DNA from 2 places in the Paenibacillus sp. B46(2026) genome. Region 1 is predicted to be linked to the other one. Evidence: predicted binding sites of a transcription regulator. Region 1 holds the regulator's gene; the other holds the start of a gene.
What was found. Region 1 encodes NrdR, which represses ribonucleotide reductase genes. Its sites were predicted from a motif close to AACACNATATATNGTGTT; they were not measured.

Region 1 (8,102 bases):
AGTCCAACGAGATCGCTTGATGAGTCGGGATGGAATGACTGCAGAACAGGCTGAGGCTCGAATGGATGTACAGATGGATATTGAGCGCAAAAAGCAGCTGGCAGACATTGTCATTGATAACAGCGGCTTATGGCCTGCGACGCAGCAGCAAATTGACTCATATCTACAGCGTAAGGGTTTGTTATGAAGATATTGCGCAAGAAACGTGTACTGCTGTTGATGTTTGTGTCCTTTGTATTGATATTATTCCTGAATACAAACTGGATGGCATGGTTCTATCCAATTCATTATAAGGAAGAGATTCGTGCCCAATCCCAGAGCTATGAGGTTGATCCATTTCTGATTGCTTCCATAATCAAGGTGGAGACCAATTTCAAGACAAGCAAGGAATCCAAACGAGGAGCCATTGGACTCATGCAACTGATGCCGGACACAGCCAACTGGATACTGGAACAAGCCAAAATTCCTGACACTTCGCTGGAGGAATTGAAGCACGAGCCTGAACGAAATATTCAGTTAGGGACCTGGTATCTGCGGAATCTGTCCGATCAATTCGATGGCAATGAAGCGGTGATGATCGCCGCTTATAACGCGGGTCCGGGCAAAGTGAACAGTTGGCTTAGAGATGGTGTATGGGATGGCTCGTTCGATACGGTGAAGGATATTCCGTTTGGTGAGACGCGTCACTATGTACAAAGGGTCATTTACTATTATAATCAGTATGTAAAGATTTATAATACGTTCTGAGTATATAAGTAGAAGCACAGAGCAGGCCGGTTGTTCACCGGCCGCTCCATGCTCCTCTGTGTAGCGTATTACGATGCAGATATTAATGGTATTGACCTGCCAATTGCTGTTCTGCAATTGTTACCAGACGCTTCGTGATGTATCCACCGATCGAACCGTTCTCGTAAGAAGTCATGTTACCTTGGTATCCGTCTTGTGGGATGCTGATTCCGAGTTCTTGGGCAACTTCAAATTTCATTTGCTCGAGTGCTGCGGAAGCTCTAGGTGCCACCAGGTTGTTGGAGTTACCGTTGCTTTGTGCCATTGCTGTTCACCTCCTCGCGGGTTGGTAAAAGTATTATGTGTCGGCAATGCGATTTTCATTACAAGGTCAGTACAGGGAATATGTGGTAAAAAGTAAAACATGGGAAGTGATCTGATTTGAAATGTCCTTATTGCGGTTACATGGGTACCAAAGTGCTTGATTCGCGTCCGGCAAACGAAGCGAAATCCATTCGTCGTCGCCGTGAATGTGAGCAGTGCGCCAGAAGATTTACAACGTTTGAGATGATTGAGGAAACACCCCTGATCGTCATTAAGAAAGATGGCAGCCGGGAAGAGTTCAGCCGGGACAAGATTCTCCGCGGGCTTATTCGTGCCTGTGAGAAACGTCCAGTCTCTGTTGAGACGCTGGAGATGATGGTATCTGAAGTAGAGAAGTCGCTGCGTAATACAGCAGATGCTGAGGTCGAGAGTCGCCAGATTGGTGAGCTATTGATGGAACAGCTGTTTCCAGTCGATGAAGTGGCGTATGTGCGCTTCGCTTCCGTGTATCGTCAGTTCAAAGACATCAATATGTTCATGAAAGAACTGAAATCCCTGTTGTCCAAAGACAATCTGGAGGATTAGTGAAGTGGGTAAAGGGAGAAGAGCAGTCTGGGGTTCCAGTCCGTATGTGCCAGTAAAATCGGTTGTTCTTCTCCAATCACTTTGGATCATGAAAAAGTGATTGACAGCGAAAGCTGGATTTTATATGATATAGGAGTCGCCTGTGGAACGTTGCAGTGCTGGACAAGTTATCTATTTCATATCCTGGGGCCTTAGCTCAGCTGGGAGAGCGCATCGCTGGCAGCGATGAGGTCAGGGGTTCGATCCCCCTAGGCTCCATACAGGTAATGAAGACGGGAAAGCCTTTGTGTATCAGGGGTTTTCCCGTTTTATTTTTACTGTTTATATTAAGTGGTGTTCCTGCTCACATCGTCCAACCCACCCACGGCTTTCACAGTTTCAGGCTCATGCTTCGCTAAGAAAATAAACTACATTGTAGTCTTTATGGCGTCTACATCGGACTCAACTTGAAACATTCACATAATTGAAATCGGCGGTCTGCCGTTTTTCATTGAGGATCTGGAGGTTAGCGGCGATCCGGTAGCAGTCGCATTGTTCAAGGAAGCCATTTGCGAAGTGGACGGGATCATGATTGTGAGTCCGGAATACAACACGGGAATCCCGGGGGGTGCTCAAGAACTCGCTTGACTGGGCTTCAAGACCGGCAAGGGATTCAGTTTTCATCAAAACAAGTCGGGATCATCGGTGCTACACCGGGAGGGATGGGAACCGCATACGCACAGATGCAATTGAGGCAAGTGCTGGATGCCATGAAGGCGTACGTGCTGCCGTTTCAGAAAGTGCCTATTTCACAAGTTCATGAAAAGGTTGATGTTAAGCAGCTCGCACTCACCTATGAGAAGACGAGGCAATATCTTCAGCGGTACATCCAGCACCTCTTATTCAAGCGAATACATACAATTGCTTGAATTTACTCGTTCTTTCGATGATTGTGTGCCGACTTGACATGGAGCCTCTGCAGGCATGACTTTTTGCGAAAGGGCGAAACCACAAGGGTTTCGCAAGGCGGGCTAGCCTATTATGCCTGCCCTCCATGTAAAGTCTTTGGCGTAATTTTTGCGCGCTACACTTTAAGTTTTTTCGGCTTCACGGTCCCTTGCTTGATCGCATCCCGATATTCATAAGGTGATAAATCATAGATGCTGCCGTGGATACGGTTGTGGTTGTAGTTGTGAATAAATTCGGTTACGACTTCATACGCCTGCCCATAACTCTCAAATTCATGCCCGCTGATAACACTCCAACTCCAGAATGGCGTGGGCTCTTCGACAAAAAACCTTATAGGATATCATCGTAGAAACAAAGTATCAGATTCTATCTGAAATTTTAAAACTTTCAGCGAAGTGGATTCCGATTCAAAACGAAATAGGCTACCCCCTCCCCGGCCTCCTCTTTTTTGCTCCCCTGTAAAGAAGTGCCGAAGCCGCTGCAAGAACTACCGTAAAAACAATGTCATCAAAAGCTTCCTTAAAACCGATCGAGAAAATCATGCTCAATAGGAATACCAAAAGCAGGGCAAGACTAGCTAAAGCAGCCTCTTTTAAGCGAATACCACTCACCAATAAAACACCAAGCCCAACTTCTAAGAAGGTTACAAAATAACCTAGGATATCAGACACTACTCTTGGGAACCAAGGGTTCAAAGTAGCTGTATGCTCCAAAAAGCTATCAAAGTTTCCCCAGGCCACACCTAGATTTCCAACTGGACCCAAGATGCCTAAACGGTCAGCAACTACCCATAAATATATCAACCCCAAAAAAACTCTTATAAAGATAAAGCTTCCTGTTTTAATAGTCATAATGCCCTCCGTCCAATTAAGTATACTTTATTTTTTTATTGAACCTCTCATGACTAAAAGTCACGAGATTCCTGCGCTGAACGCTCCAACGAGCGAAGATAAGCAGGCTTATCCCCGCAGTTCCTGCGGTTCTTGCGAAGCTTGTACGTTGGACTTTGCTCTCTAGCTTACTGCTTGGTTTTTGCTTTTCAGCTAGAGAGGGCGGTTGTGCTTGAACGTGCATAGTACGTGGAGCGCTCCACTTCAAGGATGCGCAGCACAAGTCGAACAGGATGTCCTTGGGCAATGTATGTTTGGGCAATCTCTATTTTACCCGCAAGTTTGGGTTCATTTTTTTTACAGGTCACGGAGGATTTCCCGTTCCAATGCCTGTTCAGCATACAGCTTTTTCAATTTTTCATGTTCCTTTGCTAGCGCTGCATAATCAGAGGCTGTAGGAACTAAGGGCGCTTGCTTATAGCGCGTTCCATCTAACTGATCGAGATCTGTACGCTCCAATTCTCTGGCCCATCGAAGCACCATCTTGGGATCCAGTTCATATTGTTTCCTTGTCATGGCGTTCCCCTCCGTCTTGGTTTGTCGGAATAAGGGGTGTATTGTCCAAGTTCATTTGGGGGCTAAATAGCATACATGAAAATCAGGAGAGTTTGGTACCAAGCTCTCGAACGTGAGCAATCCATTTATCTCGCTGGCCAGATGTAGATGGTCTGATAGGACCAATCTCGGTTATGCGTACTGGTTTGATACCACAGAAATGAAGTACGTTTCGCTTCATGACATTCAGCCCGGCCCGATGGTACACGAGTCGATTGTACCAGGCAGGGGTGTCGGACGTAACGATCAGGTGCGCAGATTTACCCAATAGAAGCTTATCCCATAACTGTGAATCCTGCCTGTGTTTGTATGCGAACCCAGGCAAGAATATCCGATCGATAAAGCCCTTCAGAACAGCCGGCGTGCTCCCCCACCATATCGGATAAACGAATATCAGGTGATCCGCCCATCGGATCATCTCCTGTGCTTTAAGAAGTTCATTTTCCAGTTCCGTCCGCTTACGGTATCCATATTGCAGATTCATCTCAAAGGAGATTGAGCTTAAGTCGATATTTCGGACTTGGGCTTTGCTGTTCTTTTGAACTCCTTCCGTATATGCTTTGGCCAAGGATGCACAGTAGCTCTGTGCATCCGGATGGCCGTTAATGACAAGCATTTTCGATTTCATTGCTTTTACCTCCCCGGTAATTTCATTGTGATATAATATTAAAAAAGCAACTTTAGTATATACCGGCAACTGGTGGGATGAAATGATCAACAACGTACTATTACTTGATAAATCACGCAAAGGGGAGAATTCGGTGATCGATTCGGGTGTTTCTGTTACCATGCTGTATCCAATCATGAAGTCACTTGTCCATAAGGGCGTGGACACAGATTCGTTTTTCCGGTATATATCGGTTGACAGCACTGTTCTGACGCAACAGGAAGCGCGTATCCCAACAATGGAGTTAGAGAGAGTAACAAACGCGGCGGCGGTCTATACACAGGATGATTATTTCGGATTGCAGATGGGGGCGTTTACGGAATTTGCCGATTTGGGCGTGCTCGGATACGTCATGATGCATTGCAATAACATAGAAGCTGCACTTAAGTCGTTTCAGACTTACAATGAAGTGTTATGCAGCGGATTCAATCTGGATTGGGAGATCGTAGATGAAGATGTGAGAATACGCATGTTTACCCAATCTAACTGGAGTTTTCCCCGCCATTGTGCAGAGGGTATGGCTACTTCGCTCTACCGTCTGATCGAAATTCTGTGTAATCGAACGGTTCCGTTGCATGAAGTCAGTTTTATGCATGAGTCACCGGGGGGAATACATCCATATGAAACTGTGTTCGGAGTGATTCCCACATTTGAAGACAATTCCACAATGCTGTGTATGAGTAAGGACTTGTTGGAGAAGCCGGTTCTGTATTCCGATACAAGATTGTTATCCGTATTCGAAACGCTTGCCAAAGAAGCCATTGAGAAGTTACAAGTGACAGGATCGTTCTCGGATGAAGTATTGCAATGGTTGGAATACTGTCTTCCGACCCATTATCCGACCTTACGGCAAACTGCGGAACACTTTCAAATGAGTGTGCGGACGTTACAACTTCGATTAAAAGAGGAGAAAACTTCTTATAACGAATTGTCTATTCGTGTGCGAAAGCAATTGTCCATCGGCTATTTGGAACAATTGCATATATCTATAGGTGAAATTGCATACGCTCTTCATTTCTCGGAACCGAGCGCATTCAGCAACGCCTTCAAGAAATGGACGGGGGTAACGCCGTTACAATATAGGGATAACCTGAAATGCGAAACTGTAGATGCAGGGTCATTTCTTGAGAATACATGATTAAATCGTTGAAACCCTTGTGTAGCAAGGTTTTTTTTGTTGTCATATAAATCAGAACATGCATTAATTAAGTAGAATTTTTGGACTTGGGGACGAGCTTGGGGACGAATATTCTAGATGTCAAAAAAAGTGCAGTTTGAAAACAAGGAGACCCTTCTAGCCAGAAGGGTCTCCTTGTTTTCTGTATACGCTTTCACTTAGCCAGATATTCGACGAACCTTGCAAAGATCGTGGCTACTTCGGCGCGGATGGCGGTGGCTTTGGGAGCAAAAAAGTTGTCCGGCTTGCCTAATACAATGCCGATGCCCCTCAGTGCCTGAACGGCCTCCAACGCCCAGGAGCTGATCTCACTCTCGTCCGTGAAGGATTTAGAGTGGCTTTCAGGTAGCTCATAGCCCTTGTACTTCATGTAGTTGTACAGTATCACCAGCATCTGCTCGCGCGTCATTGGTGAATTGGGGTCAAACAGTTCTGCGTTTGTACCGTTGACTATGCCTTTTTCGGCCGCCCACTCGGCTGCCGCCGTGTACCACTGTCCGTCCGTCACGTCCCTAAAGCGGGAACTCGTGTAGCTGGAGAGGTTTACGTTCTCAAGATTGGCCAGTACCTCCACGAACATTGCACGCGTCATTGCGGTATTTGGTGAGAACGTCGTGGACGTCGTACCGTTGAAAAGGTCATATGTGTAGGCTGAATTTACATAGCTGTAGAACCAGTCGTCCATAGTGGTATCCCTAAAAGGATTGCCTGATACCACGAGGAAGCCGAGTGGGGGGCTGTCATCGAATGCAAGCTCTGTAGCCTCACGGATGTTCAGTGACATGCCGTTGTCTAAGCCGACTCTTGCGCCGCTGGGTCCTACCACAACCGCTCCGCCGCTCCGTATCTTCGATCCGCCGTGGATATGCACCTGGTTGCCATTTGGCAGGTTCACATACGCGTCTTTTCCGCCTACTGTGACCGTACCGTCGCTCGCTATCGTCGAACCGCCCGAAATGGTCACTGTGCTGTTGCCGCCGGGTAGTGTCACTTCGGCGCTCTTGTCTGCCGGAATGGTTACCTTACCGTTTGAGTCTATCGTTGTGCCTTCGGGCACCTTAATCTTCGTCCCGCCTTTGGTCGCAATCTCGCAGCCGGGGAGGGTGGTGTTGCCGTTTTTGTCTGTGACCGCGGGTTTATCCTTCGGTGTATTCACTGTGTAGGTCGACTTCGACGTTCCAGCGTCTGTCCCGGTGCCCGTATTGTCGGTGTTGTGCGTATTATCGATGTTGCCGGTATTTCCGGTGTTGCCCGTATTGCCGCCAGAATCAGGCACAGTGGGAGTCGTCTTCATCGGCGTCGTTGTCGCACTGATCTCCGCGCCGTCGCCCTTTGCGTTCACCGCGATGATCGTGAAGCTGTAGCCTTGGCCGTTTGTCAGGTCCTTGAAGGTATATTTGGTCTCCGCCGCATCCAGTGTGACCGGCGTCACGTTGCCATACCATACCTTGTAGCTCAATATAGCACTGCCACCGTCGTCAGCAGGAGCAGTCCAGCTCAATGTGACCTGTCCGTCACCCGCTGTCGCCTTGAAGCCGCTCGGAGCACCAGGGACGACCGGTTTTCTCTGCGCGAACATCCAATCAAAGACGTCTGTGTAGTCATTGTTCCAAGCCGGCAAGTTAGAGGACTGCGCCGTGGGAGCTATGCTCCAATTCCCCATAGTTATCTGGTTGTAAAGAACCGCCGCTTCAACTTCGTGCGCTATGTAATCAGCCAGAACAGGTGTGTTGGCCGGATTCGGCCGCAGATTTGGCTGATCAAATTGATTGTAGGGCCACGTAAGAGCCTCATTACTCTCAAAGCGCGAAGCCCTCGCGTTGATCATTTTCGGCATATTGGTATTTATGAAGTTATTGAGGTTAGTCTGGTAGCCTGCAACGTTATGAGCATTTACAAACATCCAATAGGCCAGGTTGTTATGAGCATCGTTGTCCTTAGCATTCGGTGAACCGCTTACCGGGGCCATAGGTGCGGCGGCGGCGAAGAAGCCAGGGTGGCTGTTAACTAAGTTGTTTGTATACTGGCCGCCCCATGAGAAGCCTGCTGCGTAAACACGGTTAGGGTCTACTTCGCTGCTGGCAATCAGGGCGTCTATGACCTTCTTAACATTCTCTGTTGAGGGAACAGATACGCCATTATAGGAAATATTCAGTACATGGCTGGCGTACTTTTCAGGATTGTTCTCCATTTTTTTCATTAGAGCGACCGAGCCGTTGGCGGATTTCAT
Region 2 (8,102 bases), 140 kb from region 1:
TGATAAAGGTGAAGTTGTGGATAAATCAGTTATGCTGCCTGAGACCTGGTTGGAGTTAGCCTCCAGTCGACTCAAGAACTCTGATGGTAGTACATCTCCGTTCGTAGCATTAATATAAAGTGCGGGTTGATTCGGTTGATCCACTTTCCAGTAGGCAAGCAGAGGGAGAGCATAATGAGAATGAAGCTCTCCGCCGCCAGCGAGTAACGTATCAAGGTTCATATGTTGTCGATTCAGGGCTTGTCCAAGAAGTTCACTCTCATACGGTGACTGTTCTCCTTGACCATATTCACTAAGCTTCATCTGTCCCTGTTCTGTAGCTGTAATAATCATATATCCGATGGGTTTTCCTTCAAATGAAGCTTGCACAAGCCAGCTATGTGTACCGGGGCCAAGAGGGTAGAAGTCCAGGTCGGCGTTCTTCCACTTTGCTTCGGCGTTAGCTGTACCAAGTGCAACAGCTTGTTGCTCTGCAAACCGTTGCACAGCAGCGGGAGCTGCCTTGTCATTCTGTAAGGCATGATGTTCGGGACTATATTCTGTTGATGATGCGAGGGATAGTGAAGACGTTTTTTGTTCCTCTGCATCTGCTATTGACCAGAAAGAGAACAGGGCAAGACAACTGAGCAAGCCCAAGGTCATACAGGTTGTTTTCCGAGTGTTGTTCCAACACGTATGAAAGAATCGTTTCAAATTTACACCTACTTTTCATTTATCCGTTGCCTGAGCGGGTCCTAGTTTCATTCTAGGGGACAGGCTATGCAAAGGTTGCCGCAACCTGTCGGGCAGCTGATCATGAATAAACACTACTTTTGCCAGCATTTGCAGGAAAAGTAGTGTCTTCGTCTATCTTAAGTGAAACATGCCGCTACTAATGGCAGTCACTTTCACTTTGGGTTCATATTGCCAGATCATCTCGGTCCGGCGTGTCTCATACTGCAGTTTCATAGCTTCACGATCCATTACAGCCTGTTTTGCTTTCTCTTCTTCGGTTTCTGTCTCAGTGTCGAACGGTACTATGGCCTCTGCGGCCAGTTCTACATCGGCTCCAATGGGTTTAACCGTGCGATTAGATTGGACATTCTCAGCGCCAGATGCCAAGTTGTCCGTTGATTCTACCTCAGGCGTATCTTCTCGGAGTACCGCTTCATAATAGGTGTCCAACACGTCCAGCTCCAGATCAAGTCGCTCTTGGGCTTTCTCTGCCCAGCTATAATCAAGTTCCAGCAAGCGGTTCGTCAAATGAGATTCCAAAGCAGCTCCGGCATCGAATAACGAAACTTTAGCTGTCTGCACATGCATGTTCTCCGCGAGCCTCGGACTGAGATCACGTCGGTTCAGCTTGGTGCCGAATTTTTCTATAATTTCACCCGAGCGAAGGGAGATGCCGAGAAAATGCAATTCCTCCCGTTTCAAGTCACAGGCGAATTCCACCTTGAAACAGACACCGAGCCAAGGCTCATATACGGCTGGTGCTGTAGCGCGCAATTGCCGTTTGGCAGCCTGTTCGAACAGGTTCACGAAGGCACCGCCTTCACGGGCTGCGCCGAAAATCTGCTGGAGTCTGCGACTGCCGTACACCACTTCTTCACGCAATATTCGTCCTGGTCCCAGCTGTGGCAGCGATGGAGTGATACCGAAGTAACGGCCTAGAATGGTTTCTTTCGGTGGCTCGCCTTGAGGACTGCCGTTGGTTATACCATTCGCTCCATCAGGGTTAGGTACAACAGGAGGTGATGCTTGCGCAACTTTGGCTTCTGCTGCTTCAATGGCCTGCTGATAACTGTCAGGATCAAATATAAATGTAAAGGACATCGTCTCAGCGGGTGCTCCGGTTCGTTCCACGAACCCCCAATAATAGGGACGATTGGTCAACGCTTTGTCCGCCTCAGGCGAGAGTTTGACTGTAACATGGGCAGGTGAACGCTCCATAATCTGACAATCAAGTGCTTCCAGATAGGAGAGAACATAAGCCTGCACTTCATGGGGAGACATGGTCATGAGTTAGCTACCTCCTTTGCGAAGATCTAACAACCCGGATACGGCAGGTCCTTCAACGGCAACCTCACGTTGAATAGAGTTCAGCGATTGTCCAAGTGAATCCATTTTGCGGCGAATATCTTCATCGGTTTGTGATTCCAACATGATTTTGTACAAACTTTTCTCAATTGACTCCTTCTTCTCCAGCCGTTCCAAAATGACATCCAGCCCGCCGATCACCATCTCAAACATATTGATCTTCTCATGCAGCAGATTCAGAATATGTTCCTCAATGGTTCCAGTCGTGGATAGGTTGAAGATGTTCACGTCATTTTGCTGTCCAAGCCGGTGTACCCGACCGATCCGCTGCTCTACCCGCATAGGGTTCCAAGGCAGATCGAAGTTGATCATATGATGGCAAAATTGCAGATTGATGCCCTCACCACCCGCTTCGGTTGCAATCATGGCCTGCACACGCCCGCGGAAGAGATCCATCATCCAGTCTTTTTTGCCTCGATTCATGCCACCCCGATAGGGTACAGCCGTAAGCCCGTTGTTGCGAAAATAGTTCAGCAGATACTCCTGCGTGGCTCGGTATTCGGTGAAGATGATTACTTTTTCATTCATGTCCCGAATGAGCTCCATCGTTTTCTCAGCTTTGGTATTCTCCTTGATCGCTTTGATATGGGCAACCAGTTCCCAGATTTTGTCCCGGAGAGGAGAGTCCAATGGAAGTTTCTTCGACAGATTAACCAATGTTACGAATACAGCATCCCGACTGCTGCACACTTCTCGCTGCAATGTGACAAGGGAGAGCATACTGCTCAGGTTGCCGCCAGCTTCCTGGTACTGGTCTTTAACAAATGAAGTCACGCCATCGTACAACGCCTGTTCTTCAGGCGATAGTTGCAGATTCACATTGGAGACGTTCCGTTTGGTAAATTGAACGGGGCCTTCGCCACGACGATTACGGATCATGACTTTGGATAACTCGTTCTTAAGCTGTTCCTGATTTTTCGGAACTCGTTTGTCTACAACAAAGTTGGCCGCAAAGTCACCCTGACGACCCAGTTGACCGGGCTTCAGCAGGTTGATCAGATTGAACAACTCGCTCATATCGTTCTGCACAGGTGTAGCTGTGAGCAGCAGACAATACTTTTTGCGCAATTTCAGCATGAACTGATAGTTGGTTGTTTTCTTGTTTTTGAGTTTATGAGCCTCGTCAATAATAATCATGTCGTAATCGGTATTCAGCAGCATATCTTTATGCGGGTCACGTTTGGCTGTATCCATGGAAGCAACAACCACTTCATTCTGCCAGGAATAGGCCTTTTTCTGGGCAATGGCAGGGATGCCAAATTTCGAATTCAACTCCCGTACCCATTGCAGCACAAGAGATGCTGGCACGAGAATGAGTACTTTGGATACGAGACCCCGAACCATATATTCTTTCAGAATGAGACCGGCTTCAATGGTTTTGCCAAGACCCACCTCATCGGCGAGAATGGCCCGGCCTGACATTTCAAATAATACTCTGCGTGCAGTGTCCATCTGGTGAGGGAGTGGGGTAAGGCCTTGTAGATGCTTCAAACATTGGATCTCGTCAAAATTGGGAATCAGGTTGGTCTCTTCGGCCTGAATGCCAAGTTGAAAGAGTCGGTAATCCCCCCAAGGACCTCCTTTATCCAGTCGTGATTCCAATTGATTAATCCAGCTCCGATCGAATTCCAACGGAACGGGCAGTTCGGCTACAGGTTGATTCGTGTGGTGCGGGTTTTTCCGGTTCATGGTGCTTCCTCCCCTGCCATACGTGATGACGTTTTATTCGTAGGTAATAGTATGGACGAATGAGAGTCAGTTCATAACTATGTGGGTTCAAATAAGGAATATTTACACTTGTCACTCCGATGACAGAATAACCTTCCGATCGCTGTTATCCCCAGATTTTTTTGATTCCCTTCTCCAAAGGGGGAAAACCCGGGGAGTTTATGAAGGTGGACTATGATAAAAGTCGCATGGAAAATCAATATATGGTGTAATATACTGAACTTATATCACTATATGTGGTGTTTCGTCATAATTTACTCTTATAGTGAAAATGGAGATTTATTCCGGGGAGGTTGAACGTAGCGATGAAATCGAACCAACGATCGTACCAATTAGAAGGACTCAGCGAAAAAATATTTCTGGACCGATACGCCTGGAAGGACGCTGATTCGAATCATGCCAAGGTCGGAGATGTTGTATTGGTATTAACGAAGGATGATCCCAAGTTCCCAACCAAGGAAGTGGGCGAAATCATAGAACGAAAAGGGCAGCTTGTACAGGTAAGAACTCGAAGCGGAGAGATGATCGAGACAAACGTGGAGAAATTGACACTCAACATAGAAAAAACACCGGAAGAGATGTGGGACCGTCTTGCCAAAGCGATGGCTTCTGTCGAATCCACAGCTGATCAGCGGGCAACGTGGGAGTCCAAGTTCCGCTCTGTGTTGGAAGATTGGAAGTTAGTGCCCGGTGGCCGCATTGCTGCGGGTGCGGGTGCAAGCGATGAGCTGACACTCTTCAATTGTTATGTCATTCCGTCTCCGCAGGATAGTCGAGGTGGCATCATGAGAACCCTGACCGAGATGACCGAGATTATGGCACGCGGGGGAGGCGTAGGCATTAATCTGTCTTCTTTGCGTCCTCGGCGGTCGGTTGTGAAAGGTGTTAATGGATCATCCAGCGGTTCCGTATCCTGGGGTGGCTTGTTCAGTTATACGACTGGACTTATTGAACAGGGCGGAAGTCGCAGGGGTGCACTCATGCTGATGATGAATGACTGGCATCCGGATGTGCTTGATTTTATTACCGTAAAACAAACAATGGGGCAGGTGACCAATGCCAATCTCTCTGTATGTGTGAGCAACGCATTTATGGAGGCTGTCAAGCAGGACGGAGACTGGGATTTGGTTTTCCCCGATACGAACGATCCGGACTATGATACCGAGTGGAACGGGGATATGCAGCAGTGGAAAGCCGCAGGTCATTCGGTGGTGCACTATCGGACGCTGAAGGCTCGCGAAATCTGGCATACCATTATTGAATCAGCCTGGAAGTCGGCAGAGCCTGGTGTGGTATTCATGGAGTACTACAACCAGATGTCCAACAGCTGGTACTTCAATCCGATCATCTGTACTAATCCTTGCGCGGAACAGGGCCTGCCTGGCTGGGGTGTATGTAATCTGTCAGCAATCAATCTGTCCAAATTCTACGATGAAACAAATCATGATGTGGCATGGAATGAGTTGGCGGAAACCACCCGCATCTCGGCTAGATTTTTGGACAATGTCATCGATGCAACACCATATCATTTTGAGGAAAATAGACTGAATCAGCAACGTGAACGCCGGGTTGGGCTTGGCACAATGGGACTGGCAGAGCTGATGATTAAGCTGCGTATTCGATACGGCAGCCCTGAATCTCTTGCATTTCTGGATAAACTGTATGGATTCATGGCGAAGGAGGCCTATCTGGCATCGGCAGAGATTGCAGCAGAGAAGGGAGCTTTCCCGGCTTTCGAAGCGGAACCGTATTTACAGAGTGGATTCATGAAAAACATGGTTGCGACGTACCCTGAAGTGGGAGAGGCCATCCGTAAACAGGGCATTCGAAATGTCACACTGATCACACAAGCGCCAACGGGAAGTACAGGTACGATGGTGGGCACATCAACAGGTATTGAGCCGTATTTCGCCTTCAAGTATTTCCGTCAAAGCCGTCTAGGTTATGATGAACAGTTCGTACCGATTGCACAAGACTGGCTGGATGAACATCCGGGTGAAGCTTTACCAGACTATTATGTGACGGCGATGGATCTGTCGGCTGAGAATCATATCCGGGTACAGGCTGCGATTCAGCAATGGGTGGATAGTTCGATCTCGAAGACGGCCAACTGTCCGGCTGATTTTACAGTGGAGAATACGGCTGAGCTGTACGAACTGGCCTTCGACCTAGGCTGCAAGGGAGTAACGATATATCGCGACGGCAGCAGGGATGTGCAGGTGTTGTCCACGTTGAAGAAGGAAGAGACCAAGACCGAAGATGTAGATTCGACATTAATTACTAACTTGGAGACACTTCCTGATGTGTCAGTTAGTGAATTGACGAATAATGCGGAAGTGCAGGCAAGTGATGGAACTTTCAATAGCCAGGTTGGTGTTAGAACGCATTCTTCCGAGCAACCCTCTTCGTCTGCTAAAGTGCTCGATAAACAATATAGAAGCCGTCCTCAAGTACTGCGCGGTGCGACATACAAAATCAATACGCCATTCGGTATGGCTTACATTACAATTAATGATCTGGAGGGAACGCCGGGTGAGATCTTCCTGAACGTGGGCAAAGCGGGATCGGACGTGTTTGCCATGGCTGAGGCACTCGGTCGAGTATGCTCTCTGTTCCTTCGATACGGAGATCATGGGCACAAGGTTGAACTGTTGATCAAACATCTCAAGGGAATCGGTGGTTCGGGAGCGATTGGATTCGGAGCCAACCGGGTGGAATCGATTGCCGATGCAGTCGCTAAAGCATTGGAAAGTCATGTACAGAGCAGTGCTCAGGAGAAAGAAACTGGAGCATTACAAGAACAGAATCCAGTGGAGAGCGCGTATCCAAAAGTGGAGGATCAGAAAACCTTTACCGAATCGAGGGATTTATGTCCTTCATGCGGCTCGGCATCCCTGATGAATGTGGAAGGATGCAAAACATGCAGCAACTGTGGGTACAGTAAGTGCAATTAAATCTCAACTAGAACGACAATTAACGACATATATTTTGTTTTGGTTATGGTACTGTAGTTTGGTAATTAATCGAAATACAGTACCATAACTTGATATTTTACATAATGGTCTAATATTTTATTGGGTTATAAATAAAGGTTAGCTAATCTCAAATACTTAATGGGATAAATACAACTTACTTAGTTATTCTCGTGTATCAACTCTGTAAATCACGTTGATACAAATATTCTATACAAATATTCTATATGAACCATTTAAATATGAAGCTCGTTTGATATTGAAGTTTTAGGAGGATTTTATGTTTGAAGTAAACTGGAACAAATTTAATATTAAAAATGCTGATAAAGAAGAGGCGTTTGAAAGAATGTGTAGGCACTTATTTATGCGTAAATTTAAAATAAGCGGGTATGAATTTTCTGTAAATTATAATCAGACAGGTCTTGAAACAGAACCTATAAAATCAGGTGGAAAATTCTATGGGTTTCAATGTAAATATTCTACAAGTCATAATTCGACTTTATTTTATGACCAAGTATATAATTCATTGAAAAAAGCTTTCACTCTCTATAAGGGAAAACTAGATGAGATCTATATCTATTCGAATCTAAATATTAAACCAGAATGTACAAGCGAAGAACTGTTAAATGATAAATTAACAACATCAAGAGTTATGATTCAAAAAGAAGCTAGAAGAATGAATATAACTATACATTGGATAAAGGAAGAAAACTTTACCCATATACTTAATGAAGTTGAGAATCATGATATATATCGTATGTATTTTTCTTCGCAAAATGAAATTGCATTTATTGATTCTTCCGTAACAGTTGAAGAAAAAACTTTTTTGAAATCAAACTCTTTTTTAGAAATATCTATTAATGGCTTTGAGTATACACAGATTGAGAAGGAAATTCTAAAAAACAATTTCAGTGTTATTCTGGGATATGCCGGTACTGGAAAGACAGAAATATTAAAGAAAATTTATGTGTGTAGTTCGGAAAAATTTTTAGAAAACTACTCCCAAAATAATAAAGTTTCAATTGAATCTATTCCTATACCTATATATATCAGATTAAGAGAATGTGTAATGGGTGATTTAGAATCACTTATTAGAAACAGATTGAAAGATTATTCAATTCCTTTTGGTGATAATGGACAAAAATGCTTATATATTTTTGACGGGCTAGATGAAATTAGTATTTCAGATGTTGATAAAACTATTTCTTTTATGAAAATGTTAAAAAGAAGAAAAAATACTGAAAATATCATTGTGTCTTCAAGACTAAATTCTCCTAACTTGACGTTCTTATATAGGGAAATGGATCCGAAAATTTACCAAAT

Region 2: the regulator NrdR is predicted to act here: its motif matches at 4,034-4,051, upstream of AC1S8V_RS10585 (adenosylcobalamin-dependent ribonucleoside-diphosphate reductase).

The regions. Positions count from the first base shown of each region.
Region 1 is NZ_CM165907.1:2,150,326-2,158,427, forward strand. Features, by position in the region: gene coaE (dephospho-CoA kinase) at 1-187, shown strand, start outside; gene AC1S8V_RS09860 (lytic transglycosylase domain-containing protein) at 184-747, shown strand; gene AC1S8V_RS09865 (alpha/beta-type small acid-soluble spore protein) at 830-1,051, opposite strand; gene nrdR (transcriptional regulator NrdR) at 1,168-1,635, shown strand; tRNA gene AC1S8V_RS09875 (tRNA-Ala) at 1,821-1,893, shown strand; gene AC1S8V_RS09880 (NAD(P)H-dependent oxidoreductase) at 2,134-2,262, shown strand; gene AC1S8V_RS09885 (NADPH-dependent FMN reductase) at 2,259-2,543, shown strand; gene AC1S8V_RS09890 (IS3 family transposase) at 2,699-2,917, opposite strand; gene AC1S8V_RS09895 (MauE/DoxX family redox-associated membrane protein) at 3,006-3,434, opposite strand; gene AC1S8V_RS09900 (hypothetical protein) at 3,623-3,781, opposite strand; gene AC1S8V_RS09905 (hypothetical protein) at 3,771-3,989, opposite strand; gene AC1S8V_RS09910 (NAD(P)H-dependent oxidoreductase) at 4,072-4,656, opposite strand; gene AC1S8V_RS09915 (AraC family transcriptional regulator) at 4,739-5,833, shown strand; gene AC1S8V_RS09920 (S-layer homology domain-containing protein) at 6,027-8,102, opposite strand, start outside.
Region 2 is NZ_CM165907.1:2,289,607-2,297,708, forward strand. Features, by position in the region: gene AC1S8V_RS10570 (hypothetical protein) at 1-642, opposite strand, end outside; gene AC1S8V_RS10575 (YqhG family protein) at 847-2,001, opposite strand; gene AC1S8V_RS10580 (DEAD/DEAH box helicase) at 2,005-3,768, opposite strand; gene AC1S8V_RS10585 (adenosylcobalamin-dependent ribonucleoside-diphosphate reductase) at 4,113-6,761, shown strand; gene AC1S8V_RS10590 (NACHT domain-containing protein) at 7,060-8,102, shown strand, end outside.